One region of the Streptomyces sp. NPDC005955 genome, then DNA from elsewhere that is predicted to be linked to it. Evidence: riboswitches for the same ligand, from Rfam matches in the RefSeq annotation. Region 1 holds a riboswitch; each other region holds the start of a gene.

What was found. Region 1 has a riboswitch for cyclic di-AMP ahead of ACFYOU_RS22880 (M23 family metallopeptidase). Riboswitches for the same ligand answer to the same signal wherever they lie in the genome.
Region 2: it holds a riboswitch for cyclic di-AMP, as region 1 does, so the genes downstream of both, ACFYOU_RS02865 (transglycosylase family protein) here and ACFYOU_RS22880 (M23 family metallopeptidase) in region 1, are expected to answer to the same signal.
Region 3: it holds a riboswitch for cyclic di-AMP, as region 1 does, so the genes downstream of both, ACFYOU_RS15915 (peptidoglycan DD-metalloendopeptidase family protein) here and ACFYOU_RS22880 (M23 family metallopeptidase) in region 1, are expected to answer to the same signal.
Region 4: it holds a riboswitch for cyclic di-AMP, as region 1 does, so the genes downstream of both, ACFYOU_RS28830 (peptidoglycan DD-metalloendopeptidase family protein) here and ACFYOU_RS22880 (M23 family metallopeptidase) in region 1, are expected to answer to the same signal.

What each region holds. Positions count from the first base shown of each region.
Region 1 is NZ_JBIAIF010000010.1:17,405-25,031, forward strand. Features, by position in the region: gene ACFYOU_RS22870 (PrsW family glutamic-type intramembrane protease) at 1-1,193, shown strand, start outside; gene ACFYOU_RS22875 (aldo/keto reductase) at 1,199-2,143, opposite strand; gene ACFYOU_RS22880 (M23 family metallopeptidase) at 2,329-3,432, opposite strand; cyclic di-AMP (ydaO/yuaA leader) riboswitch at 3,444-3,586, opposite strand; gene ACFYOU_RS22885 (PP2C family protein-serine/threonine phosphatase) at 3,894-5,096, opposite strand; tRNA gene ACFYOU_RS22890 (tRNA-Met) at 5,281-5,354, opposite strand; gene ACFYOU_RS22895 (hypothetical protein) at 5,598-5,753, shown strand; gene ACFYOU_RS22900 (hypothetical protein) at 5,765-6,094, shown strand; gene ACFYOU_RS22905 (hypothetical protein) at 6,592-6,855, opposite strand; gene ACFYOU_RS22910 (N-6 DNA methylase) at 6,852-7,627, opposite strand, start outside.
Region 2 is NZ_JBIAIF010000001.1:662,622-670,248, forward strand. Features, by position in the region: gene ACFYOU_RS02835 (transcriptional regulator) at 1-885, opposite strand, end outside; gene ACFYOU_RS02840 (ATP-binding protein) at 1,081-1,524, shown strand; gene ACFYOU_RS02845 (exopolyphosphatase) at 1,603-2,544, opposite strand; gene ACFYOU_RS02850 (DUF501 domain-containing protein) at 2,541-3,101, opposite strand; gene ACFYOU_RS02855 (septum formation initiator family protein) at 3,172-3,657, opposite strand; gene eno (phosphopyruvate hydratase) at 3,796-5,076, opposite strand; gene ACFYOU_RS02865 (transglycosylase family protein) at 5,473-6,225, opposite strand; cyclic di-AMP (ydaO/yuaA leader) riboswitch at 6,230-6,421, opposite strand; gene ACFYOU_RS02870 (transglycosylase family protein) at 6,596-7,627, opposite strand, start outside.
Region 3 is NZ_JBIAIF010000005.1:369,112-376,738, forward strand. Features, by position in the region: gene ACFYOU_RS15905 (HPr family phosphocarrier protein) at 247-528, shown strand; gene ACFYOU_RS15910 (FCD domain-containing protein) at 747-1,442, opposite strand; gene ACFYOU_RS15915 (peptidoglycan DD-metalloendopeptidase family protein) at 1,684-2,475, opposite strand; cyclic di-AMP (ydaO/yuaA leader) riboswitch at 2,489-2,651, opposite strand; gene ACFYOU_RS15920 (M16 family metallopeptidase) at 2,898-4,265, opposite strand; gene ACFYOU_RS15925 (M16 family metallopeptidase) at 4,289-5,662, opposite strand; gene ACFYOU_RS15930 (DNA topoisomerase (ATP-hydrolyzing)) at 5,911-7,627, shown strand, end outside.
Region 4 is NZ_JBIAIF010000015.1:158,611-166,237, reverse strand. Features, by position in the region: gene hpnH (adenosyl-hopene transferase HpnH) at 1-208, shown strand, start outside; gene ACFYOU_RS28850 (aspartate aminotransferase family protein) at 389-1,774, shown strand; gene ACFYOU_RS28845 (cupin domain-containing protein) at 1,918-2,592, shown strand; gene ACFYOU_RS28840 (DUF6126 family protein) at 2,589-2,768, shown strand; gene ACFYOU_RS28835 (tyrosine-protein phosphatase) at 2,862-3,659, opposite strand; cyclic di-AMP (ydaO/yuaA leader) riboswitch at 4,121-4,279, shown strand; gene ACFYOU_RS28830 (peptidoglycan DD-metalloendopeptidase family protein) at 4,284-5,297, shown strand; gene ACFYOU_RS28825 (SGNH/GDSL hydrolase family protein) at 5,533-6,324, shown strand; gene ACFYOU_RS28820 (STM4011 family radical SAM protein) at 6,368-7,222, opposite strand; gene ACFYOU_RS28815 (STM4012 family radical SAM protein) at 7,228-7,627, opposite strand, start outside.

The DNA of each region.
Region 1 (7,627 bases):
TCGCGTGGGGCTCCTGCGCCGCCGCGCTGATCTCGATCGTCGCCAACAGCTTCGCCACCCACTGGATCGCCGACCGGACCGCGGACCCGGACGGCGCGGACACCCTCGGCGCCACGGTGATAGCGCCGGTGGTCGAGGAGTCCGCGAAGGCCGCCGCGATCCTGTTGATCTTCCTGTTCCGGCGGCGGGGCCTCACCCGACTCGTCGACGGGCTGGTGGTCGCCGGGGTCACCGCGATCGGGTTCGCGTTCACCGAGAACATCCTCTACCTCGGTACCGCCTTCGACACGGACCGCAGCAACGGGGACGCCGGGCTGGCCTCGATGACCGCGCTGACCTTCTTCGTCCGGGTGGTCATGTCACCGTTCGCCCACCCGCTGTTCACGGTGCTGACCGGCATCGGCTTCGGGCTGGCCGCGCAACTCGCGCCCCGGCTGCGGGTCCGCCGGGCGCTCGCCCCCGCCGCGGGCCTCCTGCTGGCGATGGGGCTGCACGCGCTGTGGAACGGGTCCACCACCTTCGGGGACTTCGGGTTCTTCCTCGTGTACGGGGCGGTCATGGTGCCGGTGTTCGGGCTGCTGACCTGGCTCGCCGTCTGGGCCCGGCAGCACGAGCTGCGCATCCTCCGTGCGGAGTTGCCCGCGTACGTGGCGGCGGGCTGGCTCGGTCCGCCGGAGCCGGTCGCCCTCGGTTCGCTGCGGGCCCGCCGGCTCGCCCTGGACCACGCCCGGCGCCACGGCGGCCCCACGGCGCGGCAGGCGGTGCGCGCGTACCAGCAGTACGCGACGGCCCTGGGGTTCCTGCGGCACCGGGGCGACCGGGGCGGGGCGGGCGCCGACTTCGTCGTCCGTGAGCGGGCGTTGCTGGACGCGCTGTGGGAACTGCGGCGGTGGGCCCGCCCCTCGCTGGCCCACGCCGCCTTCATGACGGCGCCCCGGGCCCTGGCGCACCCGCCGCACGCGTACCCCACGTCGTACGCGTACCCCGCGCCGTACGGGGCGCCCGCGCCGTACGGGTCCGCGGCTCCTCCCGCGTACGGCGTTCCGGCGGGGTACGGCCACGGCTACGGCTACCCCACGGCGTACGGTGTCCCGCCGGGCCAGGGCGCCCCGTACGGTCACGGACACCCCACCCCGTACCGTCCGTACGGCGGTCCCGGCGGTCCCGGCGGTCCCGGTCCCTACGGGCCGTAGCGGGGTCAGGCGGACGCCTCCGTCAACAGGGAGAGTTCCGCGTCCGTCAGCTCCAGGTCCGCCATCGCGAGGAGGGCGGTGAGCTGTTCGGGGGTGCGGGCGCTCGCCAGCGGGGCGGCGATGGTCGGGCGGGAGGCCAGCCAGGCGAGGGCGATGGTGGCGAGCTCGGCACCGCGGTCGCGGGCGACCGTGTCGAGGGCGGCGAGCACCCGCTGGCCGCGCACGGTCGTCAGATGGGCGGCCGCCGAACCGGACCGCGCGCTGTCGACGCTCGCTCCGGGGCGGTACTTGCCGGTGAGGAAACCCGAGGCGAGGGCGAAGTAGGGCACGGACGCGAGCCCGTTGCGGGAAGCCACCTGCTGGAGGCCGCCCTCGTAGGTGTCCCGGGAGACCAGGTTGTACTCGGGCTGGAGGACGGCGTACCGGGCCAGGCCCTCGCGGTCGGAGAAGTCGAGGGACTCCTGGAGTCGTTCGGGGGTCAGGTTGGACGCGGCGACGGCCCGCACCTTGCCCGCGGTGACCAACTCGTCCAGGGCGGCGACGATGTCCTCGACGGGGACGGAGACGTCGTCGAAGTGCGTGTAGTAGACGTCGATGTAGTCGGTGCCCAGCCGGGTGAGGGACGCCTCGGCGGCGGCCTTGATGGTGGTGGGCGACAGGCCCTTGAAAGCGGGGTGGGCGCCGACCTTGGTGGCGACGACGACCTCGGCGCGGTTGCCGCGCGCGGCCATCCACCGGCCGATCAGGGACTCGGACTCGCCGCCCTGGTTGCCGTCCGCCCAGACGGAGTAGGAGTCGGCGGTGTCGACGAAGTTGCCGCCGGCGCCCGCGTAGGCGTCGAGGACGGCGAAGGTCTGGGAGGTGTCCGCGGTCCAGCCGAAGACGTTGCCGCCGAGGGCGAGCGGGAAGACATCGATACCGGACGGGCCCAGCGGGCGCAGAGTGGTCATGGCCCCAGTCAACACCGTGGCCCCCGCGGCCCCTTCCCGGGGACCGGCGGGCCTGACGTCGGAGGGTGAACGCCAGGACCGTCGGCGCCCGGACGTGGGGGACGGCCCGCCTCGCGGCCGGGCGCCGGACCTTCGTCCGACGCCGCCCGGACCGCGTCGCCGCGGCCCGCCCGTCGACCGGTCCGCTAGAGGCTGAGGCCCTTGCCGCGCAGGTAGGCGGCCGGGTCGATGCCCGCGCTGCCGCCGCCGGGGTGGACCTCCAGGTGGAGGTGGGCACCGGTGACGTTGCCGGTGCCGCCGACGCGGCCGATGACCTCGCCGGTGGTGACCTTCTGACCGACGCTCACACCGATCGACGACTGGTGGGCGTACCAGAGTTCGGTGCCGTCGTTGAGGGTGAGGACGGTGCGGTACCCGTACGAACCGGACCAGCCGGCCTCGGTGATGGTGCCGCTGCCGATGGCCTTCAGGGGGGTGCCGGTCGGGGCGGCGAAGTCGAGGCCCGTGTGGGAGCCGGAGGACCACATCGCGCCGGACTGCCCGTAGGTCGAGGTCAGCGTGTACGAGGAGAGGGGGAGGGAGAAGCTCTTGGCGAGCTTGGCGATGCGTTCCCGCTCGGCCTTGGCCTTCGCCTCGGCCGCCGCCTTCGCGCGCTCGGCCTCCTTCTTCTTCCGCTCCTCTTCCTTCTTGGCCTTCGCCTCGGCTTCCTTCTTGGCCTCGACCTTCGCCTCGGCGGCGGCGGCGTCCTTCGCGGCCTTCTCCACGGCGGCCTTCTCGGCGGCGGCGCGGGTGGCGCTCTCGGCCTGGTCCTGCTGCTGTTCGGCCTGCTGCATGATGCGGGCGCGCAGGGCCTCGCCGGCGTCGGTGGCACCCTCGGCGGTGTCGGCGCTGGTGACGCCGGCGCCGGTGAGCGGGGCGACGGCGGGCGCGGCGGCCTGGGTTGCGGTGTCCGCGGAGGAGTCGCCGGGCATGATCGAGCCGATGTCGGGCATCGATATCTTCACGGCCGGCTTGCCGCCCTGCGCGGTGGCGATGCCGCCCGCGCCGACCGCGGCGATGACGCCGACGCCGAGGACGGTGGAGCTGCGGGCGAGTCCGCCGCGCTGTTTGGCGACGCGGTGCCGACCGCGAACGGGTCGGACGGTGTCGGCGGTCGGGTTCCAGACCTCACGGGTCTCGCCCTCGGTCACCTCGGGTCCGAAGACCCGGCCGTAGGGGGAGGAGGGGGCCCCGTCCTCGGCCGATTTCGGCACGTAGGGAGCTTCGGGGGCAGGCCGATTGGACGCCACTGAGGCGTACTCCTTTCCTTCCTTCTCGCCTACCGGGTTAGCTGACGGGTTCGGAGCAGGAAGGTCTCCTACGGGCGTCCTTGGAGAAGGCTGCCCGATTCACCCCATGGTGGTGGTTCCCCGGTTCCCTTGCGGGATTCGGCGCGTGCGCACGGAGCCGACTCTGGTGACGGCTGGGACGACCGCGCTGCGTTATCGAACGTTAATAGACCCGGGGGCCGGATTCCAAGCGCTTCCGGTTGATCGTTCCGGCCGATGGCCGGGACTTATCGGGACACGGGCGGGCGGAACAGGGCGAGTTGACAGTTGGACAATATTCCCCGACGCAGAGAACTTTCTCTGACGGTGGCTCAGTTGTTATCGACGGGGAGGGCTCCGTCACGGGGTGTGAGTGGGTGGTCCGGACGGGGTGACGATGTGACAGAAGTGGTGGGAGTGGCGGGAGTGGCGTGCCGGGTGTTTCAGGGCCGGCGGACCGCGAGCAGCGCCAGGTCGTCCTCCGAGCCGCCCCCCGTGTGCCGGACGACGTCGTTGATGACGACGGCGAGCAGGGCGTTCGGACCGGGGAAGGTCCGGCCGCGCAACCGCGCCACCGGGTCGTAGAACGCACCGTGCGCGTCCCGCGCTTCGGAGAGCCCGTCGGTGTAGCCGAGCAGGGTCGTACCGGAGGGGAAGGGCGCCTCGTCGCAGCGGTCGGGCCACACCCCGAGGTCGGCCATGCCCAGGGGCAGCGCGGGGCGGCCCGGGTCCAGCACGGTCAGCGCGCCGTCCGGGGCGAGCAGCAGGGGCGGCGGGTGCCCCCGGTTGAGGACCCGTACGACGTCCTGCCCGTGCGGGAGTTCGGCGAGGACGGCGGTGGTGAACCCCTCGAAGTCGTCGACCCCGCGCCGCCGGGTGCCCTCCCGGGCCAGCGCGCGTTCCAGCCGTCGGGCCACCGCCTCCAGGGTCGTCTCCTGCTCGGCGGCCTCCCGGAACGCCCCGATGAGCACCGCGACCGCGGACACCGCGGTGATCCCCTTGCCCCGCACGTCACCGACCACCAGCCGGACCCCGTGCGGGGTGTCCTGCACGGCGTAGAGGTCGCCCCCGATGGACGCGTCGGCCTGCGCGGCCTCGTAGCGGGCGGCGACGTCGAGGCCGCCGATCCGGTCGGCGGGCTCCGGCAGCACGGCGCGCTGGGCGGCCTCCGCGATCTCCCGTGCGGAGGCGAGCCGGGCGTTGCTGCGCCGGGCGAGGCCGTTGATGACGACGGCGAGCACGGACACCGTCACGATGGTCGCCAGGTCGGTGATGGCGTCGGCGCGCGCCAGCCCGCCGTCCGCGGACCGCTCGCCCACCGAGGCGGCGCAGGCCATCAGCCCGACGGCCACGGTCCCGCGGCGGCCGTAGAAGGGCGCGGCGGCCAGCGGTGCGGCGGCGAAGAGGGGGGAGGCGGTGAGGTGCAGCGGGGTGAGCTCGTCGTAGAACAGTCCGATGACGATCAACAGGACGGGCAGCACCCGCACGAACCAGCGGCCCCGGCGAGCGGTGCGACGGTGCCGGCCCGCACCGGGTACGGGGTCGGGTGCCGTTTCCGGTGCGGCGTCGGGCGCCCGGTCGGGTACGGGGTCGGGTGTCCGGTCGGGGGACCCGGCACCGCCGGTCGGCTCGCCTCCGTGGCCCACGTACCGTCTCCCGCCGCCTCCGTACCCGTCACCGCCCGCCGCCCCCAGGTTTGCCCCGCCGGGGACGCGCAGCGAGCCGTACGGGCCGTACGGGTGAGCGCGGACGACGGGCGGCGGCCACCCGGACGCACCCCGGACGCACCGAAGGCCCGGAAGCACTGGGCTTCCGGGCCTTCGGCCTGAGTAGCGGGGACAGGATTTGAACCTGCGACCTCTGGGTTATGAGCCCAGCGAGCTACCGAGCTGCTCCACCCCGCGTCGGTAAACCCGACTCTACACCACTCGGGCGGCCGGACCACCATCCGTTTCCGCAGGCAGCGGCCCGGACGCCGGTCCCGCCCCCGCCACCGGCGGTACGCACGGGCGCGCGGTCCGGACGCGTACGGAACGGGGGCGCGCCGGACGGGGTACGTCAACCGTGCCGTCCCCACCCCTGCCCGGTTCGGGTGGTGGGGCACCGGATTCCCGGTGGCGCCCCGGCCCGTCCGCCATCCTGGACGGATGAGTGACGAGACCTGCCCGGCCTGCGGCGGCACCGGACTCACCGAGCACGAACAGCACACGGTGGAGACGGACGAGGACGGCCGTCAGAAGCCGGTCGTCCGACGATGGACCGGTGCCTGCGGAACCTGCTCCGGGACCGGCCAATCCCACTAGGAGACCCACACATGCGCACGTGGTACGTCTGCCTGGGCTGCACCGCCCGATACCTACCGCCCGAGTCCGCTCCCGCCCCGTCGGCCACCGCGCAGCCGTCCCGGCCGCGGCGGGCCAGGACCGGCGGGTCGAGCGCCCCCGTCGCCTGTCCGGAGCCCGGTTGCCGGGAGAAGGCCGCCCGGATCGTGGACAGCATCGGCGTGCCCGCCGAGACCGTCGCCCGGTGGGCCCGCAAGGCCGCCGGGCTCGACGGCGACCGGCGCACCCCCCGCGGGCACCGCCCCGCCCGGGGCCGCCGGTCGGCCGCCGGCCCCGGCGCCGCCCGCAGCAAACTGCTCTGAGGTCCCGCCCCCGCCCGCCACGGACGGGCGAAGCCCGGGGCGTACGCCCCGCCGTTGCGGGCTCCCCGGTGGGGGACGGTCACCGGGCGCCCGCGTTCGTGGTCTGCTGGCCCGGTGAACGCCGCACGCACCGGGCACCGCCGCCCGGACCTCCGGTACGCCCCGCTCACCCCGGCCCAGGCCACCGCCTGGGGCCACTACGTCACCCACGCCACCGGCTGCCGCGCCTGCGCCGACGGCGATCCGCGGGCCTGCCCCCGGGGGCGCGAGCTGCGTCGGGCCTGGCGCGCGGCCGGTCGCGCGCGGGTCAACGCGCCGTGCGCCGCTTGCCTGTTGGCGCGCATCGCGGGCCGCCCCGACCCCGAGCACGGGTGCCTGGGCGGCACCCGGCTCCGGGTGAAGGGCCTACGGCTCTGCTTCCCCGGCCGCCGCCTCCCGTGCCCCTGCCCCTGCCGGAGCGCGGGAGGAACGGGGCGCAGCGGGTCGCGACGCCGCGCTCAACGGCGCTGACGCAGCTGCTGGACGACCGGCACCACGGCCAGACAGAGCAGCGCCGCCCCGCCGAACGCCGCCCCTGCCGCGAGGAGTGCGCTGACGGCCGGGCTGCCGTCGAGCGTCTTGAGGAATCCGACGCAGGTCGCCACGAGCACGGAGAACAGCACCATGACCAGCAACCAGGGGATCCAGGCGCTGTCCGCAGGCCCGGAGGCGGTCGGCGGGTGCGGATCCGTCGGAACGGACGGCGGGTTCGGGGTGTTCACGGTGCTCGCCTCTCGTGCCGGCGGGTGGAGGTGTCGGGGGCGGACGGAGCCAGCAGGACGTCGGCCAGGGCGGTCCGGGTGTCCTGCAACGCGGCGGCGACCTCCCGGTGCGCCCGGTCCAGCTCGTCCAGCTCGGTCAGTGCCGCGACGACCGACCGCTGCTCGGCCAGTTCCGGCACCGGGATCCGTAGCGTCCCCAGGGACTCGGACCGGAGCGAGGGCGCCGCGGTGGCCGCGGCCCGGTCCCGCATCCACGCGACGGTCCCGTCCAGGCACAGGTGGTGGAACAGGTACTCCGGCAGCACCCGGCCCCGCTGCTGCGCACGCACCCGGACCCGGAGGACGTTGGGGCTCATCAGCCAGTCGACCTGGTGCTCCCGCACCAGCGCCGGTGCGACGATCGCACCGGAGCGGACGCACACGATGTCCTGCTCCCGCAGCGCGAAGCCCCGCAGCCGACGGGCCGTCTCCTCGGTCGTCCGCTCCTTGACCTCGTCGCTGATGCGCCGGTCCTTGAGGTGCTGCGGGAAGACGACGGGGACCGGGCCGTGACTGCTGCGCTGGGCCTTGCCCAACCGGGAGTAGGAGGGTCCGGCCTGGATCTCGCACAGCGTGTCCAAGGAGGTCACGGCGGCCGGCCGGTTCCGCACCCGTCCCTCGGCCGACGGCCGCCGGGCGACGGCCTCCCGCACGTCCCGGAGCGCCGCCTCGGCACGGCCCAGCCGTTCCCGGGCGGACCCGAGCCGCTGCTCGGGATCGTCCTCGCCGCTCC
Region 2 (7,627 bases), on a different contig from region 1:
GTGCGCTGCCGCTGGCTTCTCCCCCAGCAACGCGAGGGCACGTGCCTCAAGGCACCACAGGTCCGCCAGACACGCTGGTGACGTGGCCTTCGCCAGGCCCTGTCGCCCCGCCTGTGCGAGCCGGCGCCCCTCGGCCGGATTGCCGAGCAACGTCATCTGGTCCGCCATCCCCGCGAGTACGTGGGCGCCGAGCGCCGGATCGCGTGACTCCTCCGCGAGGCGCAGGGCCTGGATCAAGTAGCGCTGCGCGATGCTGTGTTCGCCGTTGTCGTACGCCATCCACCCCAGCAGGTACGTCTGCTCCGCCGCGGCTTCGCACAGGGGCCGCCGTACGGCTTCGCTGTGGGCACGGCGCAGCAAGGGGAACACCCGGGCGTTCAGGTAGTCGGCCAAGGCCAGTCGCCCGGCTCCGCCCCCCTGGAAGATGTCCATGCGCTGGAAGGTCGTGAACATGTTCCGCACCGCGGTGACGTCCTCAAGGCGTACCCGCGACCTCTGTTCGGGCTCCTGATCCAGTGTGCTCAACAGCCAGTCCCGCGGGGGAGCGACCCCCGCGACGGCTGCAAACGGCGTGGCTGCAAGGAACTTTCGACGGTCCACGTCAGCTCTCCCCAGATCCGCGACGGCTTCCACCGTAGCCGCGTAGGAGGAGTTGTACACGAGCGCGGCATCGGCGCCTCCCCCGTCGCCCAGCCCGAGATCGTACGTCGTGACCCGGAATCCGAAGTGCTCCGAGAGCACGTCAGCGAGGAGGGCGGGGATCGGAGCACGCGGGGTTTCCCCTTGAAGCCAACACCGAACACGCGTCGCGTCCGGCGAGATGTGGGGCTGATTCACCCGGACCGCCTTGGCTTTCACGCGGCGCGCCAACTCGCCGCGGCTCATCCCCGACCGGTCGAACCAGTGCGTGAGCCTGTCGTTCGGCGCCTTCACCCTCAGCCCCTTCCGTGACGACGGGTAGCGGAAGCGACACGCTTCGACACCCTCCACGACGGTACCCCTCGTCACACCACGGGTGTTGCCTACTCGCAGGAAGCCACCGGCCCGGGCTGGGCCGGCCCACCCGTGAGGGACGGACACATGACCGATCGAGAACGAAGCCCCGTACCCGTCCGCTGCACCCCGACCGGCGGGCCACCGCCCGTTCTCCTACTGGCCGGCGAGCCCGCGTCGGCCAGAGCAGCCCGCGAGTTCGTACGGGACCACGTGCGGCATCACGCGCCCGACGCGTCCGACGACCACGTCGAGACGGTCGTCCTGGTGACCTGTGAGCTGGTCACGAACTCCGTCCGCTACGGGACCGGGCCCGATGACTTCCTGCGCGTCGTCGTGGACGCCGACGACATCCGCACCCGGGTGGAGGTCCACGACCCAGTGCGCCGGCGTCCGCGCCTGCGCACCGCGTCCGCGCACCGCACCCGCGGACGTGGTCTCGTCATCCTGGACGCCCTGTGCCCGGGGCGGTGGGGGGTGACGGACCTCGCCGGGGGAAAGTCCGTGTGGGCGGAGGTGAAGGCCACCTGACCCCGCGCACACGAAGACCCCGGCACACGCGGTGCCGGGGTCGGGAACAGGGCGGGTCCTACGAGCCGGGTCGGGCGGCTACGCGAGGGAGAACGCGATGCCGTCCAGGATGTCGTGTTCGCTGACGACGACCTCGTCCGCGCCGATGCGCTCCATGAGCGCGAGCAACACCAGCGCACCGGCGCCGATCACGTCGACGCGCCCGGGATGCAGCACCGGTATCGCCGCGCGCTCGGCGTGCGTGGACGTCAGCAGGCGCTCGGTGATCTCCCGGACCCGTGCGTACGGGACGCGGGCGTGGTGGATCGCGGCGGAGTCGTACTCCGGTAGGTCCAGGGCGATGGCGGCGACCGTCGTGACCGAACCGGCGAGACCGACCAGGGTGCGGGCCCCGCGCAGCGGAACCGTCTGCTCCGCGAGGTCGAGCGCGGCTTCGACGTCCGCGCGGACCGCCGCCACCTGCGCCGCGGTCGGCGGGTCGGTGACGGTGCCGTCCTGGACGAGGTGACGTTCCGTCATCCGGACGCAGCCGACGTCCACCGAGCGGGCGGCCCGTACGTGCTCCTCGCCGACGACGAACTCCGTGGAGCCGCCGCCGATGTCGACCACGAGGTACGGCTTCGCCAGGTCGGTGCGGCCGGACAGCTCACGGGTGGCGCCGGTGAACGAGAACTCCGCCTCCTGGTCGCCGGTGATCACCTCCGGCTCGACGCCCAGGATGTCCACGACGCCGCGGACGAACGCGTCGCGGTTCTCCGCGTCGCGGCTCGCCGAGGTCGCCACGAAGCGCAGCCGCTCGGCGCCGTGCTCCTTGATCACCGCAGCGTACTCGCGGCACGCGGCGAAGGTCCGCTCCAGTGCCTCGGGGGCGAGGCGACCGGTGCGGTCCACGCCCTGGCCGAGGCGGACGATCGTCATCCGGCGGTCGAGGTCGACCAGCGTGCCCGTCACCGGGTCCACGTCGGCGACCAGCAGCCGGATCGAGTTGGTGCCGCAGTCGATCGCGGCCACCCGGGTCACCGCTGGCCCCCGGCGACCGGCGCGGGCGCCGCGGCGGTGTCCGTCACGGGCGTCACGCAGGGGCCCTTGCGCCACCACTCGGGCAGCATCTCGATGGCCTCGTCACCCAGCGGGTTCACTCCGGGGCCGGCCGCCAGCGAGTGGGCGACCAGGACGTGCAGGCACTTCACCCGGTCGGGCATCCCGCCCGCGCTGGGGAAACCCGTCAGCTCCTCGATCTCGTCGCGGCGCCGGACGTAGTCCTCGTGCGCGGCCCGGTAGGCGGCGGCCAGCTCCGGGTCGGTGGCCAGGCGCTCCGTCATCTCCTTCATCACGCCGCTGGCCTCCAGCGTGCCGATCGCCGAGTTGGCGCGCGGGCACGTCAGGTAGTAGAGCGTCGGGAAGGGCGTGCCGTCGGGCAGCCTCGGTGCCGTCTCCACGACGTCCGGCAGGCCGCAGGGGCAGCGGTGCGCGATGGCGCGCAGACCGCGCGGGGGCCGTCCGAGCTGCTCCTTGAAGGCGGCGACGTCGAGGTCGGTCGGCTCGGTGCGCGGGGTGGTCGGCGGAGGGGTGTGCATGCCTGGGGCTGTGTCTTTCCGTATCGGGCGCTCCCCCGGGGGTTCCCGGGGCATGGGGCGTCGGGTGGGGTCAGGGGGACGGGGCGGGGGCCCCGTCGGCCCGGTCGAGCGCGCCCCAGAGGGTGGTGTACCAGGCGCGGTCGGCGGAACCCCGGTCGGCCCGGTGCTCCTCGTCCGTGCGCGGGTCGACCACCGTGTAGCCGATCTCGCCGGGCATCACGTAGTGCAGCCGCTCCCTTATGCGCTGCTCGGCGTAGGCGTCGTCCTGCCAGCGGGCCTTGTCGTCCCGGAGCTGTTCGACCCGGGCCCGGGCCTCTTCCTGTTCGCGGAGCTGGTCGGCGATGTCGGCGCGCTGCGAGACGTACTGCCGTATCGGGAAGGCCAGCGCGACGATCAGCGAGCACAGGACCAGGGTCAGCAGGGCGGCCCGGCCGGTGAGGCGGGAGCGGCGGGCCTGGCGGCGGGTCTGGGAGCGGTAGACGCGGGCGGCGGTCTGCTCGCCGAGCACCCGCAACCTGGTCGCGGTCGAGAACCGGTCCCGGTCCTTGACGGCCATCTCTCGGCCTCCCCGTCACTCCCGTGATGTGCGTACGTCCCCGCACACGGTACGGGACCGGGTGCGGGGACGTCCCGCAGCCACCGCGGCCGGCCTCCGGGTCGGGGGCCGGACGGGGTGGTCGTGCGTGTCGTGCGATCAGCCCTTGAACCGCGGGAAGGCGCTGCGGCCGGCGTAGACGGCGGCGTCGTCGAGGATCTCCTCGATGCGCAGGAGCTGGTTGTACTTGGCGACGCGCTCGGAGCGGGCCGGGGCGCCGGTCTTGATCTGGCCGCAGTTGGTGGCGACGGCGAGGTCGGCGATGGTGACGTCCTCGGTCTCGCCGGAACGGTGGCTCATCATGCACTTGAAGCCGCTGCGCTGGGCCAGCTCCACGGCGTCCAGGGTCTCGGTCAGCGAACCGATCTGGTTGACCTTGACGAGCAGGGCGTTCGCGGAGTTCTCCTCGATGCCGCGGGCCAGGCGCTCCGGGTTGGTGACGAACAGGTCGTCGCCGACCAGCTGCACCTTGTCGCCGAGGCGCGCGGTGATGCCGTTCCAGCCCGCCCAGTCGTCCTCGAACAGCGGGTCCTCGATGGAGACGAGGGGGTACGCGTCGACGAGCTCGGCGTAGTAGTCCGTCATCTCGGCGGCGGTGCGCTCCTTGCCCTCGAAGAGGTAGACGCCGTCCTTGTAGAACTCGGAGGCGGCGACGTCGAGCGCCAGGGCGACCTGCTGGCCGGGGACGTAACCGGCTTCCTTGATCGCTTCGAGGATCAGGTCCAGGGCCTCGCGGTTGGAGCCGAGGTTCGGGGCGAAGCCGCCCTCGTCGCCGAGGCCGGTGGCGAGGCCCTTCGACTTCAGGACCTTCTTGAGGGTGTGGTAGACCTCGGTGCCCCAGCGCAGGGCCTCGGAGAAGGACTCGGCGCCGATCGGCGCGATCATGAACTCCTGGATGTCCACGTTGGAGTCGGCGTGCGAGCCGCCGTTCAGGATGTTCATCATCGGCACCGGCAGGAGGTGCGCGTTGGGGCCGCCCAGGTAGCGGAACAGCGGCAGGTCGCTGGCCTCGGAGGCGGCGTGCGCCACGGCGAGCGAGACGCCGAGGATGGCGTTGGCGCCGAGCGAGGACTTGTCCGGGGTGGCGTCCAGGTCGAACATGGCCTGGTCGATCAGGCGCTGCTCGGTGGCGTCGTAACCGACGAGCTCCGGGCCGATCTGCTCGATGACCGCGAGGACGGCCTTCTCGACGCCCTTGCCGCCGTAGCGGTTGGCGTCACCGTCACGCAGCTCCAGGGCCTCGAAGGCGCCCGTGGAGGCGCCGGACGGTACGGCGGCACGGCCGGTGCTGCCGTCATCGAGGCCCACCTCGACCTCGACCGTGGGATTGCCTCGGGAGTCCAGGATTTCCCGGGCTACGACGACGTCGATGGACGGCACGAGCATCTCCTTCTGGGATGTGACGCAGTGATGCGGGGCCGGTGGCCCCGCCGCCCCTGAGCCTAACGGCCCCCGGGACTTCGGCCACCCGGCCGCCCGGCTCGTGGACAAACGGAAACCAAATTGTTCCGTCGGCAAACAAATGTGCTCGGGGTCCCACACCTGAGCTCCGACGCGTTCGGGGCGCAACGCGTCCCCGGCCGGCCGGGAACGCACCGCCGCCCCGGTGCACGGGGGCGGCACACCGGGGCGGACTGACCCGAGGGGACGGGTTCCCGGCCGGGCCGGGGCACGGCCCGGGACCGGGGGGTGCGGCTCACGACCGGGGCGGGCCGGAGCCGGGAGTGGTCCCGTGGGGCCCGTGGGGCCCTGCGGTGACCACCGGTTCAGCGGGGGTCAGGAGAGGTGGAGCTGCTGGCCCGGGTAGATGAAGTCGGCGTCGTCGACGATGTCGTCGTTCAGCTCGTACAGCTTCTGCCAGCCGCCCTTGACGCCCTCGGCCTCGGCGATGGCACTGAGCGAGTCGCCGCTGACGACCTTGTACTCGCCGTCGCCCTTCGCGACCTTCTTGCCGGTCGGGGTCTCGACCGTCTTGGTCGGCGCGGCCGGCTTGGCGGGCTGCGCCGGGGCGGCCGGGGCGCGGTCCTCGGCGCGGGAGGCGCGCTGCTCGGTCTGCTGCGGCTGCTGCTGCTTCGGCTGGGCCTGCTGCACCGGGGCGCTCTGCTGCGGCTGCTGGGTCTGCGGCTTGGGCTGCTCGGCGGCGCCGCCACCGTAGGGGGTGCTGGAGAGGCCGACGCCACAGCTCGGCCAGGCACCCTTGCCCTGGCCGGCGAGGACCTTCTCGGCTATCTCGATCTGCTGGGCCTTGGTGGCCAGGTTGGCAGTGGGCGCGTACTTGGTCCCACCGAAGGCGGCCCAGGTGGAGGCGGAGAACTGGACGCCGCCGTAGTAACCGTTGCCGGTGTTGATGGACCAGTTGCCGCCCGACTCGCACTGGGCGACGCGGTCCCACTCGGCGGCGGTGGCGGCGGACGCACTGGTCGCCGTCAGCAGCGGGGCGGCGACGGCCGCTCCGGTGACCCCCGCGAGGGTGACGATACGAGTGGCCTTGCTGGGCTTGCGGTGCTTGCCCTTGCCGGAAAGCAGCATGAAGACATCCCCTCACCGACGCCATACGAGGTGAGCTGTCGGGTTCGGGCCGAGTGAGTGCCCGGCCGCGCGTCCAGCGCGCGGCTCCACCCCTAGCCGTCCGGTCGTCTCCCGGGGAGTCTCATTCGACTCCCCGAACGACCCCGTCCGGCGCTTACCTTGGGTCCCCCGCTCCTGCCCACGGCGCTTCACGCGTCGACTTTTCCCGAACTTCCGTCGGCAGGATTCGGCGTGACGGAGGTCGGTGCCCGCATTGGCGAACGGCCCTGACCGTAGGCATGGGGCGGGCCGAAACTCAAAGCTCAGCCGGGTCGATGAGACCCATGTCTCACTTCCGCCCCACACCTCAAAACGGACATTAACGAGCGAACTACTGCTTCTTTTCGGGCGCTTCGGGCGCCAGGTCAAGGCTCTGGCCAGGGAGGATGAGGTCGGGGTCGGTTCCGACGGTGCCCTTGTTGCTGTCGTAGAGGGTCGACCAACCCCCCTCGACGCCCTGGGAGTCGGCGATCGCCGACAGGTTGTCACCGGACTGCACCGTGTACGACTTGTCCAGTTCGTCACGGGATGCACTGCTGCGCGAAGCGTGCTCCGCCGCACTGTCGCCCTCCCGGGAGGCGGCGGCCTCCTCGGCCGCCGGGGCGCCGCGGTGACGGCCCGAACCCTCCTTCGCCCCGGTCGTCGCCGAGGCGTCCGTGGCCGCGTCGGAGGCGCCGGGCGAGGGGGACGACGAGCCGGGCTCGGCCGACTCGCTGCCGGTGCCCTTGCCGGGCGTCCCGTCTCCCGGGTCGCCGCTCGACGAGGACTCCCCCGGGGACGCCTCGGACGACGGGGAGGAACTCGACGGGTCCGAGGGGTCGGCGGAGTCCGAGGGTCCCGAAGAACCCGTGGCGCCGGGGGAAGTGGCGCCGTCGGAGGGAGCGGCGGAACCGGAGGCGTCCTCCGAAGCGCTCGGCGAGGTCGAGGAACCGGGTTCCGTCGTCTCCGCCGGTCGGGGGGTCTGGGACGCGGGCCGGTCCGCGGTGGAACGGGACCCGTCCGACTTGCCGGCGGCCACCCCGCCCGGGGCGGTGTCGATGACCGCGCTGCCCTTGTTCCCCTTGTCCGACTTGGACGGAACGCCCGGGTCCACGGCCGCCGCCGGGCCGCCCTTGACGAGACCCACGGCTTCGCCGCACCCCGGCCAGGCGGCGGGTCCCTGCGCGGCCAGGATGCGCTCGCCCACGGTGATCTGCTGGGACCGGCTGGCCTGGTCGGGACTGACCGCGTAGGTGAGCCCGCCGTGCTTCTCCCACGCCTCCTGGGTGAGCTGGAGACCGCCGTAGAAGCCGTTGGCGTCGTTCGCGCTCCACGCGCCGCCGCTCTCGCACTCCGCGAGCCGGTCCCAGGTCGCTGCCTCCGC
Region 3 (7,627 bases), on a different contig from region 1:
GGCGGGGCAGGCTGAGGTCACCGCGCCCGGTCGGGCGGTGCGCCGACCGGGCGTGCGCGGTCCGACGTCCGAGGGGCGGCGGGCAGCGGCGGCACCGGGCGGGAGGTACGGAACCGGCGGGCGACCGACCGGGCGGTGTGGACACGCGTTCCGCCGGCCCTGGGGATGAGGGCCACCGCTGTGGGAGACTGGTCTAGACAACCGAACAGAGCCTTGCAACCTTGCGTACCCGAAGGGCAGCATCACATGGCTGAGCGCCGCGTCAACGTCGGTTGGGCCGAGGGTCTCCACGCCCGCCCCGCCTCCATCTTCGTCCGGGCGGCCTCGGCCACCGGCGTCCCCGTGACGATCGCCAAGGGCGACGCCGCCCCGGTCAACGCCGCCTCGATGCTGGCGGTCCTCGGGCTCGGTGCGCACGGCGGTGAGGAAGTCGTCCTCGCCTCCGAGGCGGAGGGCGCGGACGCGGCCCTGGACCGACTGGCCAAGCTGGTGGCCGAGGGCCTGGAACAGCTTCCCGAAACGGTCTGACCCCGGTCCGCGCGTGGGTGTCCGTCGAATTCGAGGGACACCCGCGAAACCAGTGAATGTCCGCGCCGCACATTCGGGGATGCATTCCCGAAATTCCCCGCGCTATCTCGGCGCGATCGCCGCGCGAAACAAATGACACCACGACGCGACGTATTCCGGCGAATTCTTTCGCCAAGCGCGGCGCCGGTGATCGACGGTCACATCGTCGCGGCCCTTTGTTACGGGACGACGCTTCCCGTGTTGACGGGATGTTTCGACGTCCCCGAGCGCCGGAGCGGATCCGGGCGACGCGCGGCCTTGCGGCGGTGGGCCGCGATCCCGCGCTCCGTGTGCGCGGCCATCAGCCTGCCGGCCCGCTCCGCGTCGCGCCGGGCCACCGCGTCGACGATCGCGCCGCGCTCCGCCCACTCCTCGGCGGGCCGCTGAGCGGGCTCGACCGTGTACATCCAGGCGGTCTTGTGCCGCACCTGGGTGAGCATGGCGATCAGCCCGTGGCTGGCGCACGCCTGGATCAGCGTCTCGTGGAACCAGCTGCCCAGGGCGCGCAACTCGTCCCCGGTCCCGTTCCCCGCCCGCTCCTGACCCAGGCGCACCAGTCCGCGCAGCACCTTCAGATGGGCGTCCGTGCGCCGTTCGGCCGCGCGGGACGCCCCCAGGGGCTCCAGCAGCCGTCGCACGTCGAGCAGGTCCGCCGCCTCCCGGTCGGTCGGCTCGGCGACGCAGGCGCCCGCATGTCTGCGGGTGACCACGAACCCCTCGGCCTCCAGCGTGCGCAACGCCTCGCGCACCGGGACGCGGGAGACGCCGTAGCGGCGGGCGAGCACGTCTTCGGTGAGTCGGCTCCCACGCTCCAGCGCACCGCTGACGATGTCGTCCCGAATGGCCGTGCACACCGAATGGGCGGGAATGCGCATGGGGGGACCTCCGCTTCCGTGCCCGCGAATCGCGGTCGATCGACATTGATTCGGTGACTCTATTGCAGCTCGCCGGAATTTCCGACCGTCCTTCACCGTTCTCTGGAATTTCCGGACGGGGATTACCCGCCGGCCACCGGGCCACGGGGTGCTCGGCCGGTACGGCGCCCGCGGTCCGGGAACGACGAAAGCCCCGGCCGGGGCCGGGGCTTTCGGTGGTGCCGTCCTGGGGGGCGGAGGCTCAGAGGGACACGCCGTGCGCGCGCAGATAGGCGACGGGGTCGAGGTCGGAGCCGTACTCGGCGCTCGCCCGCGCCTCGAAGTGCAGGTGCGCCCCGGTCACGTTGCCGGTGGCACCGGCGAGGCCGATCTGCTGGCCCGCGGTGACCGACTGGCCCGCGGTGACGGCCACGGACGACAGGTGCGCGTACTGGGTGTAGGTGCCGTCGTGCATCTTGATGACGACGTTGTAGCCGTAGGCACCGCCCCAGCCGGCCTCGACCACGGTGCCGTAGCCGACGGACTGGATCGGGGTGCCGGTGCCGGCGTGGAAGTCGATGCCGGTGTGCGTACCGGAGGACCAGATGCTGCCGCCCGCGCCGTAGGAGGTGGAGACGTGGCCACCGGCGACGGGGCTGACGTACGTCGTCAGGCGCTTGCGCTCGGCCTCGCGGGCCGCCCGCTCCTCGGCCTCGCGCTCCTTGGCGGCCTCGGCCTCGGCCCGGCGCTTCTGCTCGGCGAGGCGCTGCTTGGTCTCCGCCTCGACGAGCTTCAGGGCGGCGGCCTCGTCGGCGGCGATCTGCTGCACCGCGGCCTGGGTGTCGATCTCGTCGGCGACGGCGTCCCCGATGGAGATCGTCTTGGTGAGCCCCGTGTCCTCCAGGGGGGAGGGCTCGTCGACGGCCAGCGCGGGGGAGGCGAGGGTGCCGATGACACCGGTGGTGGTCAGCGTGGCGACGCCCGCGACGTTGGCGGTGGTGCGCGACATGCGCGTCGGACGACGGTGCTTCCCGGTGGCGCGGGTGAACGCCATGAAGTGGGTGGTCCTTTCCTTCCTTCTCGCCTACCGGGTTAGCTGACGGGTTCGGAGCAGGAAGGTCTCCTACGGACCCCCTCCGCGTGGCGACGGGCGTCCGATTCACCCCAGGGACGGTTGGGTCCCCGGCTCCCCTGGCTCGCGCCGTACGGGGGACTCGGCGATGACTGTCCGGTGCCGCGGCTGCGGCGTACCGCACGACGGGCAGTCGACCTGACGCTAAGCCGGAGATCATTCCTACGACAAACGGATCGGCGGTTTTGTTGCGCACGCCACACCGCGGACCGCAACGTCCGGCGCTTTCGGGACATCCGGCCCCGGCGCCCGGGGGCGCCGCACTGACGGTGCGTGAAACGCCGGCCGGACGCACGGAGGTGCCGTCCCGTCGGACGACGGAACGGCACCCACCGCGGTCGTCACTAGCCGGAGACGACCGTGACCGCGCCGATGCCCAGCGCCTTCACCGGCTCCTCGATCTGCGTCGCGTCGCCGACCAGCACCGTCACCAGACGCTCCACCGGGAAGGCGTTCACGACGGCCGCCGTGGCCTCCACGGTGCCGGTGGCGGCGAGCCGCTGGTACAGCAGCCCCTGGTAGTCGTCGGGGAGTTCCTGCTCGACCTGGTCGGCGAGGGTGCCCGCGACGGCCCCGGCCGTCTCGTACTTCAGCGGGGCGACGCCCACCAGGTTCTGCACCGCGACGTCCCGTTCGGCGTCCGTCAGCCCCTCGCCGGCGAGCGTGCGCAGGACCTTCCACAAGTCCTCCAGCGCGGGCCCGGTCGACGCCGTGTCGACGGAACCGGAGATGCCGAGCAGCGCCGCGCCCGTGCCGTTCGCCGTCGACCGCAGCACCTGGGCGAAGGCCCGCACGCCGTACGTGTAGCCCTTCTCCTCGCGCAGCACGCGGTCCAGCCGCGAGGTGAGCGTGCCGCCCAGGCAGTAGGTGCCGAGGACCTGCGCCGGCCACACCCGGTCGTGCCGGTCGGCCCCGAGACGGCCGATCAGCACCTGGGTCTGGACCGCACCCGGGCGGTCCACGATGACGACCCGGCCGCTGTCGTCGGCGGTCACCGGGGGCACCAGGCGCGGGGTCGCCGGACCGCCCGTCCAGGCCCCCAGGGTGTCCGCGAGGACCGCGTCGACGTCGACGCCGGTGAAGTCGCCCACGATGACGGCGGTCGCCGTGGCGGGCCGCACGTTCTTCTCGTAGAGGGCGCGCACGGCGGCCGAGTCGATCGCCGCGACGGTCTCCTCGGAGCCCTGGCGCGGGCGGGACATCCGGACGTCGGCGGGGAACAGCTGCTTGTACAGCTCCTTGGCCGCGCGCCGGCCGGGGTTGGCCGTCTCGTGCGGGATCTCGTCCAACCGGTTGCGGACCAGGCGCTCGATCTCGCTGTCGGCGAAGGCCGGCGCGCGCAGGGCGTCGGCGAGCAGCCCGAGGGCCTTCGGCAGCCGGGAGGCGGGCACTTCGAGGGAGATCCGGACACAGGGGTGGTCGGCGTGCGCGTCGAGGGTGGCGCCGCAGCGCTCCAGCTCGGCGGCGAACTCCTCGGCCGTGTGCTTGTCGGTGCCCTCGGAGAACGCCCGCGCCATGATGGTGGCGACCCCGTCGAGGCCGGCCGGCTCGACGTCCAGCGGGCTGTCCAGCAGCACCTCCACGGCGACGACCTGCTGTCCGGGGCGGTCGCAGCGCAGCACGGTCAGGCCGTTGCCCAGCGTCTGGCGGGCGGGCTCAGGGAAGGCCCAGGGGCGGGCGTCACCGGGCTGCGGCTGGGGGTGGAAGTCCATGGTCACGACTGGCTGGGCCTCGGTCACTTGGCCGCCTCCTCGTCTGCGTTCTCGTCGGCCCCGGCGTCGGCGGCACCGTCCGCGTCGGGCTCCGGGTGGTCCAGCGGCTCGTAGACGAGCACCGCGCGGTTGTCGGGCCGCAGGCGCGCCGCGGCGACCTCCCGGACCTCCTCGGCGGTGACGTCCAGGACCCGCTGGACGGCGGTCAGGGCGAGCTGGGGGTCACCGAACAGGACCGCGTACCGACACAGTTCGTCGGCGCGGCCGGCGACCGTGCCCAGCCGGTCCAGCCACTCGCGCTCCAGCTGTGCCTGGGCGCGCTCCATCTCCTCGGGGGTCGGCCCCTCGGCGGCGAAGCGGGCCAGCTCCTCGTCGACGGCCGCCTCGATGGTCGGGACCTCCACGCCGTGCGAGGTCTTCACGTCCAGCCAGCCCAGCGAGGGCGCGCCGGCCAGGCGCAGCAGCCCGAAGCCGGCGCCCACGGCGGTGCGGTCGCGGCGGACCAGCCGGTTGTAGATGCGGGACGACTCGCCGCCGCCCAGCACGGTGAGCGCCAGGTCGGCCGCGTCGCTGGCGCGGGTGCCGTCCTGCGGGAGCCGGTAGGCGGCCATCAGCGCACGCGAGGGCACCTCCTCCTCGACGACCTCGCGCAGTTCCTCGCCGATGACGTCGGGCAGGGCGCCGTCGCGCGGGGCGGGCTTGCCGTCGTGCCCCGGGATGGAACCGAAGTACTTCTCGACCCAGGCGAGCGTGCGCTCCGGGTCGATGTCGCCGACCACGGACAGCACGGCGTTGTTGGGCGCGTAGTAGGTGCGGAAGAACTCCCGCGCGTCCTCCAGGGTCGCCGCGTCCAGGTCGGCCATCGAACCGATCGGGGTGTGGTGGTACGGGTGCCCTTCCGGGTACGAGAGCGCGGTCAGCTTCTCGAACGCGGTGCCGTAGGGGACGTTGTCGTAGCGCTGGCGACGCTCGTTCTTGACGACGTCGCGCTGGTTGTCGAGCGATTCGAGGTCGAGGGCGGCGAGCAGGGAGCCCATCCGGTCGGCCTCCAGCCACAGCGCCAGCTCCAGCTGGTGCGCGGGCATGGTCTCGAAGTAGTTGGTGCGCTCGAAGCTGGTGGTGCCGTTCAGCGAGCCGCCCGCGCCCTGCACCAACTCGAAGTGGCCGTTGCCCTGCACCTGCTTCGAGCCCTGGAACATCAGGTGCTCGAAGAGGTGAGCCAGACCGGTGCGGCCCTTGACCTCGTGGCGCGAACCGACGTCGTACCAGAGGCAGACCGCGGCGACCGGGGTCAGGTGGTCCTCGGAGAGCACCACGCGCAGGCCGTTGGCCAGGCGGTGTTCTGTTGCTGTCAGGCCGCCGGAGCCGGCCTGCGTGGCCGTGTGACCCATGGGCATGTACGTCCCTTCGATCGCGGAAACCGCGGAGAGCACCGCGGGAAGACAAAGTCGTTCTACCGGTCCTGCCACTGTATGCAAGCGCAGCGACGGGTGGCGAAGTTCCCGGCCGGGCTACGCCGACAGCGAGATGCGTGGCGGGTCGAACGGACGGGTCGCGGTCCGCGTTGTCAGCGCGGCGGTCCACAATGGTCGGCATCCGTACCCGTTCCCTGTCCTGGCACACATGTGAAGGAGCCGCAGCAGCGATGGCCCGCCGCAGCACCAAGACCCCGCCGCCCGACGATTTCGAGGAGAGGATCCTCGACATCGACGTCGTCGACGAGATGCAGGGCTCCTTCCTCGAGTACGCGTACTCGGTCATCTACTCGCGGGCGCTGCCCGACGCCCGTGACGGCATGAAGCCGGTGCAGCGCCGCATCGTCTACCAGATGAACGAGATGGGCCTGCGCCCCGACCGCGGCTACGTGAAGTGCGCCCGGGTCGTCGGCGAGGTGATGGGCAAACTGCACCCGCACGGCGACGCGTCGATCTACGACGCCCTGGTGCGGATGGCGCAGCCCTTCTCCATGCGGCTGCCCCTCGTCGACGGGCACGGGAACTTCGGTTCCCTCGGCAACGACGACCCGCCGGCCGCGATGCGGTACACCGAGTGCCGGATGGCGGACGCCACTTCGCTGATGACGGAGTCGATCGACGAGGACACCGTCGACTTCGCGCCCAACTACGACGGCCAGGAGCGGGAGCCGGTGGCGCTGCCGGCCGCCTATCCGAACCTGCTGGTGAACGGCTCGTCGGGGATCGCCGTCGGCATGGCGACGAACATGCCGCCGCACAACCTGGGCGAGGTCATCGCGGCGGCCCGCCACCTCATCAGGTATCCGGGCGCCGACCTGGAGACCCTGATGAAGCACGTGCCGGGTCCCGACCTGCCCACCGGCGGCCGGGTCGTCGGCCTGTCCGGCATCCGGGACGCCTACGAGACCGGCCGCGGCACCTTCAAGATCCGCGCGACCGTCTCCGTGGAGCCGGTGACGGCCCGCCGCAAGGGCCTGGTGGTCACGGAGCTGCCGTTCACGGTGGGCCCCGAGAAGGTCATCGCGAAGATCAAGGACCTGGTGGGCTCCAAGAAGCTCCAGGGCATCGCGGACGTCAAGGACCTCACCGACCGCGCGCACGGGCTGCGACTGGTCATCGAGATCAAGAACGGCTTCGTCCCGGAGGCCGTCCTGGAGCACCTGTACAAGCTGACGCCGATGGAGGAGTCCTTCGGCATCAACAACGTCGCCCTGGTCGACGGCCAGCCCCTCACGCTGGGCCTCAAGGAACTCCTGGAGGTGTACCTGGACCACCGGTTCACCGTGGTGCGCCGCCGCAGCGAGTTCCGGCGCACCAAGCGGCGCGACCGGCTGCACCTGGTGGAGGGTCTGTTGGTGGCGCTCGTCGACATCGACGAGGTCATCCGGGTGATCCGCTCCAGCGACAACAGCGCCCAGGCCAAGGAGCGGCTGATCGACCGCTTCTCGCTGAGCGAGATCCAGACCCAGTACATCCTGGACACCCCGCTGCGCCGGCTGACCAGGTTCGACCGGATCGAGCTGGAGTCGGAGCGCGACCGGCTGACCGCCGAGATCGCCGAACTCACGCGGATCCTGGAGTCCGACGGCGAGCTGCGCAAGCTCGTCTCGGGCGAGTTGGCGGCGGTCGCCAAGAAGTTCGGCACCCCGCGGCGCACCGTGCTGCTGGAGTCCTCGGGCACCGCCCCGGCCACCGCGGTGCCGCTCCAGGTCGCCGACGACCCGTGCCGGGTCCTGCTGTCCTCCACCGGTCTGCTGGCGCGCACCGCCACCGCCGAGCCGTTCGCGGAGGGCGAGGGCCGCCGCACCAAGCACGACGTGATCGTGTCGGCGGTGCCCGCGACCGCGCGCGGCGAGGTGGGCGCGGTGACGTCGACCGGCCGGCTGC
Region 4 (7,627 bases), on a different contig from region 1:
CTACCTGATGAGCGACGGCTACGTACCCACGTACCGGGAACTCGTGGAGGAGACCGACTGGGACGCCTACGGCCGGGGCAAGGACCCGCGCTGCGCCAACTGCATGGCGCACTGCGGCTACGAGCCCACCGCGGTCCTGGCGACCATGGGATCGCTGAAGGAGAGCCTGCGGGCCGCCCGCGACACCGTTTCGGGCAACCGCGGCTGAGGACCCGGGGCCCGAGGTCCCGGACGGGGCGGCGGCCCACGTCCCGTCGGGCGGCCCGGCCCCGGGCCGCCCGTTCCCACCCGCCGGCGGGACACCGCCGGCCCACCAGCCACGGAGACGGCCGCCCGGGAGCACGGGCCGCAGCGGGGGCACGGCCGGGCCGGGACACCGGAAGGACCCATGACGGACGCATTCGACCTCGGTGCGCTGCTCGCCGAACGCGGCGGCGAGCGGTACGCCCTGCACACCCGCCATCTGAACCACCAACTCCCGCGCATGCTGCGCACCATCGGCTTCGACAAGGTGTACGAACGGGCCGAGGGCGCGCACTTCTGGGACGCGGACGGCAACGACTACCTCGACATGCTCGCCGGTTTCGGCGTGATGGGCCTCGGTCGCCACCACCCCGTGGTCCGCAAGGCGCTGCACGACGTGCTGGACGCCTCGCTCGCGGACCTCACCCGCTTCGACTGCCAGCCGCTCCCGGGCCTGCTCGCCGAACGGCTGCTCTCCCACAGCCCCCACCTGGAACGGGTGTTCTTCGGCAACAGCGGCACCGAAGCGGTCGAGACCGCGCTCAAGTTCGCCCGCTACGCCACCGGGCGCCCCCGGGTCCTGTACTGCGCGCACGCCTTCCACGGGCTGACCACCGGGGCCCTCTCCGTGAACGGCGAGTCCGGGTTCCGCACCGGCTTCGCCCCTCTGCTGCCCGACACGGCCGTGCCGCTCGGCGATCTGGACGCCCTCGCCCGGGAACTGGCGCGCGGCGACGTGGCGGCGCTCATCGTGGAGCCGATCCAGGGCAAGGGCGTCCATGCGGCGCCGCCCGGCTACTTGCGGGGGGCCCAGGACCTGCTGCGGGCGCACGGGGCGCTGCTGATCGCCGACGAGGTGCAGACCGGGCTGGGGCGGACCGGGGACTTCTACGCGTACCAGCACGAGGAGGGCGTGGAACCGGACCTGGTCTGTGTGGCGAAGGCGCTGTCGGGCGGCTACGTCCCGGTCGGGGCGACCCTCGGCCGGGACTGGATCTTCAAGAAGGTCTACTCCGCCATGGACCGGGTGCTGGTCCACTCGGCGAGCTTCGGTTCGAACGCGCAGGCGATGGCGGCCGGCCTGGCGGTGCTGTCGGTGCTGGAGTCGGACCGGCTGGTCGAGCACGCCCGGGTCACCGGGGACCTGCTCCGTTCCCGGCTCGCCGCACTCGTGGACCGCTACGAGCTGCTGAGCGAGGTCCGCGGCCGTGGGCTGATGATCGGGATCGAGTTCGGGCGGCCCCGCTCGCTGAAGCTGCGCAGCGGCTGGGCCATGCTCCAGGCGGCCCGCAGGGGCCTCTTCGCGCAGATGGTGGTCGTGCCGCTGCTCCAGCGGCACCGCATCCTCACCCAGGTCTCCGGCGACCACCTGGAGGTCATCAAACTGATCCCGCCGCTGGTCGTGGACGAGGCGGACGTCGATCGTTTCGTCACGGCCTTCACCGCCGTGATGGACGACGCACACAGCGGGGGTGGGCTGATGTGGGACTTCGGGAGGACACTGGTCAAACAGGCCGTCGCGAACCGCTGACGCGGCCCGGGGCGAACCGCTCGTGCGGCCCGGGCGGGGCTGGGATGCGGCCCGGCGGGGCGTTGCGCGCTTCTTGACCTCCAGCTTTTACCTCCCAGGCAAGAGATTTGCCCGGGAGGCATTTTTCTGGCTCAATCGATGACATGAACCCCTCCGAGTCGACTCCCCGCGAGGAGCCGCAGACCCCCGCCGGGTCCCCCGACCCGGCCGGCGGCCCCGCTGGCGAGCTGCCCGTCGTGGCCCCCCGACTGCGGGAGCGCCGGCGGGGCGCCGCACTGACCCTGGAGGCCGCGGCCGCCTCGGCCGGGCTGTCCCCGGCCCATCTGTCCCGGCTGGAGACCGGCCGGCGGCAGCCGTCGCTGCCCATGCTGCTGTCGCTCGCCCGCGTCTACGGGACCACCGTCTCCGAACTGCTCGGCGAGACCGTCGCCGACCGGGAGGCGATCGTCGAGTCCGCCACCATGGAACCCACCCGCGCCGGCGGCTGGACCTACTGGCAGGCCGGCGCCCCCGGCCGGGGCATGCAGGCCCTCCGCGTCCGGGTGCCGTACGGCACCCAGGGCGACATCGTGCGGGTGCACCCCGGCGAGGAGTGGCTGTACGTCCTGTCCGGGCGGCTGCGGCTGCGACTCGGGGACAGCACCCATGTGCTCGCGCCCGGCGACAGCGCGCACTTCGACTCGCTGACCCCGCACCGGATCGGCGCCGCCGACGAGGACGGCACCGACCTCCTCTTCGTGCACACCTTGTTGCAGAGCCCGACCGCCGCGCTGTGCCTAGGCCCGACGGACGTCCACACCCCGGGAGACTTCCGATGACCGAGCCCGTTCCCCCCACCGACCCGGCGGCGCCCCCGGCGGTCCAGCCGGTCCAGCGCCCCCGCATCGAGGACAAGATGCCGCCGAGCATCTGGATCCGCCTGCTCATCTACGTCGCGGTCGGCCACCTCGTCGCCGCCTTCATCTGGCTGCTCTTCGAGGTCGGGGCCAAGTGAGCTGATCCGCCCCGGGTCCGGTACCCCGGTGGCGGACGCGCCGGGCCCCCGGTGTCCGCGCCCCGCGGTGCACCCGGGGGCCCGGCGCTGACGTCAGTCGAGCAGCCGGGACCGGAGGCGGGCGCGCAGGTCCGGCGTGAGCCCGATGGCCCGGGTCAGGTAGGCGTCCGTGCCGCCCCAACATCGATCGATGCTGTCGAAGGCCGCCGCCAGGTACTCCGAGCGTGCGTCGAACAGCGGGCTCAGCAACTCCATCACCTCCGGCGCGTACCCGTCGACCGCGTCCGCGCTGCGCTGCACCCGGTACCGGCGGTGCGCGGCGTTGGACTTCAGGTAGTCCTCCTCGATCGCGTCCCGTTCGACGCCGAGGGCGAGCAGGGTGACGGCGATGGACAGGCCCGCCCGGTCCTTGCCCGCCGCACAGTGTAGGAGCGCCGGCACGCTGTCCTCCGCGACCGCCCGCAGCACCCGTGCGTGCTCCACGGTCCGCTCCTCGATCAGTACGCGGTACGACGTGACCATCTGCTCGACGGCCCGTCCCCCGGCCAGGAGGTCACGGAGCTGGGCGAGGTCGCCCCGGCGCACCATCCGCCAGAACTCCGCGCCGTCGGCCGGGTCGCTCAGCGGCAGGTTGACGTTGCGCACGCCGGGCAGTTCCACGTCATGGCCGTCGAGCCCGCGGTCGGCGTCGTTGCGGAAGTCGAAGATCGTGTGCAGCCCCAGCCCGGTCAGGTACCGACGGTCCTCGTCGGTCGCGTGGGCGAGGTGGCCGCTGCGGAACAGCACCCCGTGTCGGACCCGCCTGCCGTCCGCGGTCGGCAGACCACCCAGATCACGGAAGTTGCGCACGCCGGTCAGTTCGGGCTCGGTGGACGGGATCTGCTGCGTCACGGGGGCTCCTCCCAGTCCCCCGCCGGCGCCGTCCGTCGGCGGGGCGCTTCAGACGATACGACATCACTTGCTCGGACAATCACCTTGCACGAGGGCTTTCGTCGGTGATCCCCGGTCATGTCATGCACGAGGGAATCCACCGGCGAAAGGATGATTTGCGCCTTTGGTCGGATTGGGCGGCTTTGGCTCAACTGGACAGGAAATAAGGCACCCTAGGGGGATGCGTCGTGACCGGGATCATAGTGGTCACGGTGGGTGGTGATCGCCGGTTCGTCGGCTGCCCGCCCCGGCCCGGGAATTGGCGTCCGCGAACCCCGCCGCCATCGACGCAGGGTGACCGGAACGGACGGCGAGGATCAAGAAATCGCAGGCCGCTGACGGGTGCTCGGTTGTCCGGGCCGTTCCCGCTCGCTTAGCGTCACGCTCACTCCGGGCGGACGCCTAGTCCTGCCGCCGCTCGGTAGCCCATCTCACCACCCGACATCGGCAGGAGCGGGGAACCCACACGCAGTACGCCGCATCCGGGCGACCGGACCGGCTCGGGGTGAAGCCGCGCGAGCGCGGCCGGGCAGCTCCAGCCCGAACCCGACAGCTCACCTCGTAGGCGCCGGAGAGGAACGCACCATGCCCGCGACGGGAAAGCACCGCCGCCCCAAGTCCGCCCGGCTCGCCCGGACGATCGCCATCGCCGGAACCGGTGGCGCGGCAGCGCTCGCGCTGCCGCTGATCGGCGCCACCCAGGCCCAGGCCGCGACCCCGCAGTCCGCCTCCGCGCTCGCCCCCGCGACCTCGGTCGCCGTGGCGGCCCAGACCGCCCCCGAGGCGCCCGCGCAGCAGCGCGCCGGGCTCACGACCTACGCCGTCAAGGTCGGCGACCACCTGTCGAAGATCGCTGACGACCAGGACCTGCGCGGCGGTTGGCAGCGGCTGTACCAGGACAACCGGACCGTCGTCGGATCGAACCCCGATCTGATCACCCCCGGCCTCAAGCTCACCCTCGGCGGCAAGGCCGCCGCCACGGCCACCGCGCCGAAGCCGGCCGCGCCGAAGCCCGCCGCCCCCCAGGCCGCCGCGCCGAAGGCCGCTGAGCCGAAGCCCGCCGCTCCCCGGGCCGCGCAGCCCGAGCAGGCGACCCCCGCGGCCCCCGCCGCCCCGAAGCCCGCCGCTCCGAAGCCCGCCGCCCCGAAGGCCGTGCCCGTCGCGGCCCAGGCGCCGGCCGCCACCGCGAGCGCCGGCGGCTACACGCTGCCGGTCGCGAGCGGTGTGGGCACGCCGTACCGCGCCTCCGGCAGCATGTGGTCCAGCGGCTACCACACCGGCGTCGACTTCAGCGTCCCCTCCGGCACCCCGCTCAAGGCCGTCGGTCCCGGCACCGTCGTCTCCGCCGGTTGGGCGGGCGCCTACGGCAACCAGGTCGTCATCCAGCTCGCCGACGGCAAGTACGCCCAGTACGCCCACCTCTCGCAGCTCGGCGTCTCGGCCGGCCAGTCCGTCTCGGGCGGCCAGCAGATCGGCACCGCGGGCTCCACCGGCAACAGCACCGGACCGCACCTGCACTTCGAGATCCGCACCTCCCCGGCCTACGGCTCCGACATCGACCCGCTGTCCTACCTGCGGTCGAAGGGCGTCGCGATCTGACCCCCCGCGGCCACCGGCCGCACCAGCACCCCGCGGGGCCGTATCGGCGGATACGGCCCCGCGTCGCACGTCGGCAGCAGTGTCGAGTGGGGGCGAGGGGAGTCGAGGGGGCCGGGGAGCTGCTATTCCCGACTCGACGAAATGGGGCGCATGGCCTTTATCACGTGCCGTCAAGCCCCAATGGCGCATTATTACGGTGGCGTAGGTCACGTGGGGAGGTGAAAAATGGGCCGACGTGACAGCAGAGTCGACATTCCTCGCCCTTGACGACATCCGGTCCTACGCAGCCGTCGGCGACAGCTTCACGGAAGGCGTCGGAGACCCCGGCCCCGACGGTACGTTCGTGGGATGGGCCGACCGGCTGGCCGTCCTCCTCGGCGACCGGCTACCCGAACCCACCTTCCGCTACGCCAACCTCGCCGTCCGCGGCAGACTCCTCGATCAGATCGTCGAGGAGCAGATCCCCCGGGCCCGGCAACTCGCGCCCGACCTGGTGACCTTCAGCGCGGGCGGCAACGACATCATCCGGCCGGGCACCGACCCCGACGAGGTGGCCGAGCGGTTCGAACGGGCCGTCGCCGATCTGGCCTCGTCCGTCGGCACGGTCATGGTCACCACCGGCTTCGACACCCGTGGCGTCCCCCTCCTCAAGCACCTGCGCGGCAAGATCGCCACCTACAACGGCCATGTGCGGGCCATCGCCGACCGCTACGACTGCCCCGTCCTCGACCTGTGGTCCCTGAAGAGCGTCCAGGACCGCCGCGCCTGGGACGAGGACCGGCTGCACCTCTCGCCCGAGGGCCACACCCGGGTCGCCCTGCGCGCCGGGCAGGTCCTCCGGGTCGGGGTCCCCGCCGACCCCGACCAGCCCTGGCCCCCGCTGCCGCCCCGCGGCACCCTCGAAGTACGGCGCGACGACATCCACTGGGCCCGCGAGTACCTGGTGCCCTGGATCGGACGGCGCCTGCGCGGCGAGTCGTCCGGTGACCACGTCGCGGCCAAGCGCCCCGACCTGCTGCCGCTCTGAGCGGCGGCCGCCCCGCCCGGTGACGCGGGTCCCGGCTCCCGCGTCACCGGGGGCCGGGACCCGCGGGTATCCGCTCCAGCACCCCGCCGGCGAACACGTCGTACAGGGGCAGCGTCTCCAGGTGGACGTACCCGATGTGGCAGTCGCACCGGGCCAGCGGGCAGGCCCGCGGGGCCAACGCGGCACGGTAGGAACCGTCGTACAGATTGCCCAGCTCCGCCGGGACGAAATGACAGCGCCGGACCGTGCCGTCACCGTCGACCGACACCACCGACGACCCCGTCCGGCAGGGCAGGCCCCCGCTGCGGTGCGGATGACGGCTGTACGGGAACAGCGGGTCCAGCGCCGTCCACCGGTCGGCCTCCTCGTCGGTGTACGTGTGCCCCTCCGCGGCGTTCACCCACAGGTACACCTGCTCCGGCAGCTCATCGCGCAGTCGGCGGGCGTGCGCCAGGTGTTCGGGCAGCCCCACGATCCCCACGCTGAACCGCACTCCGCGCTCCGCCAGCCCACGGCACTTGGTGACGAACCGTTCGTAGGGCGTCTGCCCGGGGTGGTACGTGCACCACAGGGCGAGCGTGCCGAGGTCCGCCCCGTCGAGCCAGTCCGTGCGGCCGCTCAGGTTGGTCTGGATCGCGACCCGTTCGACGTGCTCCCGGTGCGACAGTTCCACCAGCGCCCGTCGGTACCAGGACCGCACCAGGCCCTCGCCCCACGGGGTGAACAGCACCGACAACCGGCCGTCCGGATAGGCGCCCGCCCACTGCGCGAACCGTTCCAGCGCCGCCCGGTCCGCCCGCAACTGCTCCCGGCTGTCCCGCCGCTTCGCGAACGGGCAGTACGGACAGTCGTAGTCGCAGGAGGCCAGCGGGCCCCGGTACAACACCGTGAGGTCCACCGCGCTCACCGCGCCTCGTAGGCGGCCATCGCGGCCTGCACCGAGGGCGAGAACAACTCGGGCCCCAACGCGTCGGAGTGCGCCAGCCCCCGGGCCGAAAGGCGCAGCACCCCGGCCGGGGCCGATCCGTCGAGCCAGCCCCGCGCGGCGAACCGCGCCAGCTCGCCAGGGAAGTCGTCCTCGGGGTCCGTACCGAACCGTGCCCGGTAGGACTCCCGCTCCATGCCCCCTGCCTGGAGCAGCGATTGGAGCAGGTGCCTGCGTCGCGCCTCGTCGCCCCCGGTCGCACCTCCCACGTACCGGCCGTGCACCGCCCGGCCGAAGTCCTCCGTCGCCGTGTACGCGTCGATGATCGACCGGACCTGACGCGCGTCGACCGCGTAGTCGAAGGAGTAGTGCAGCGTG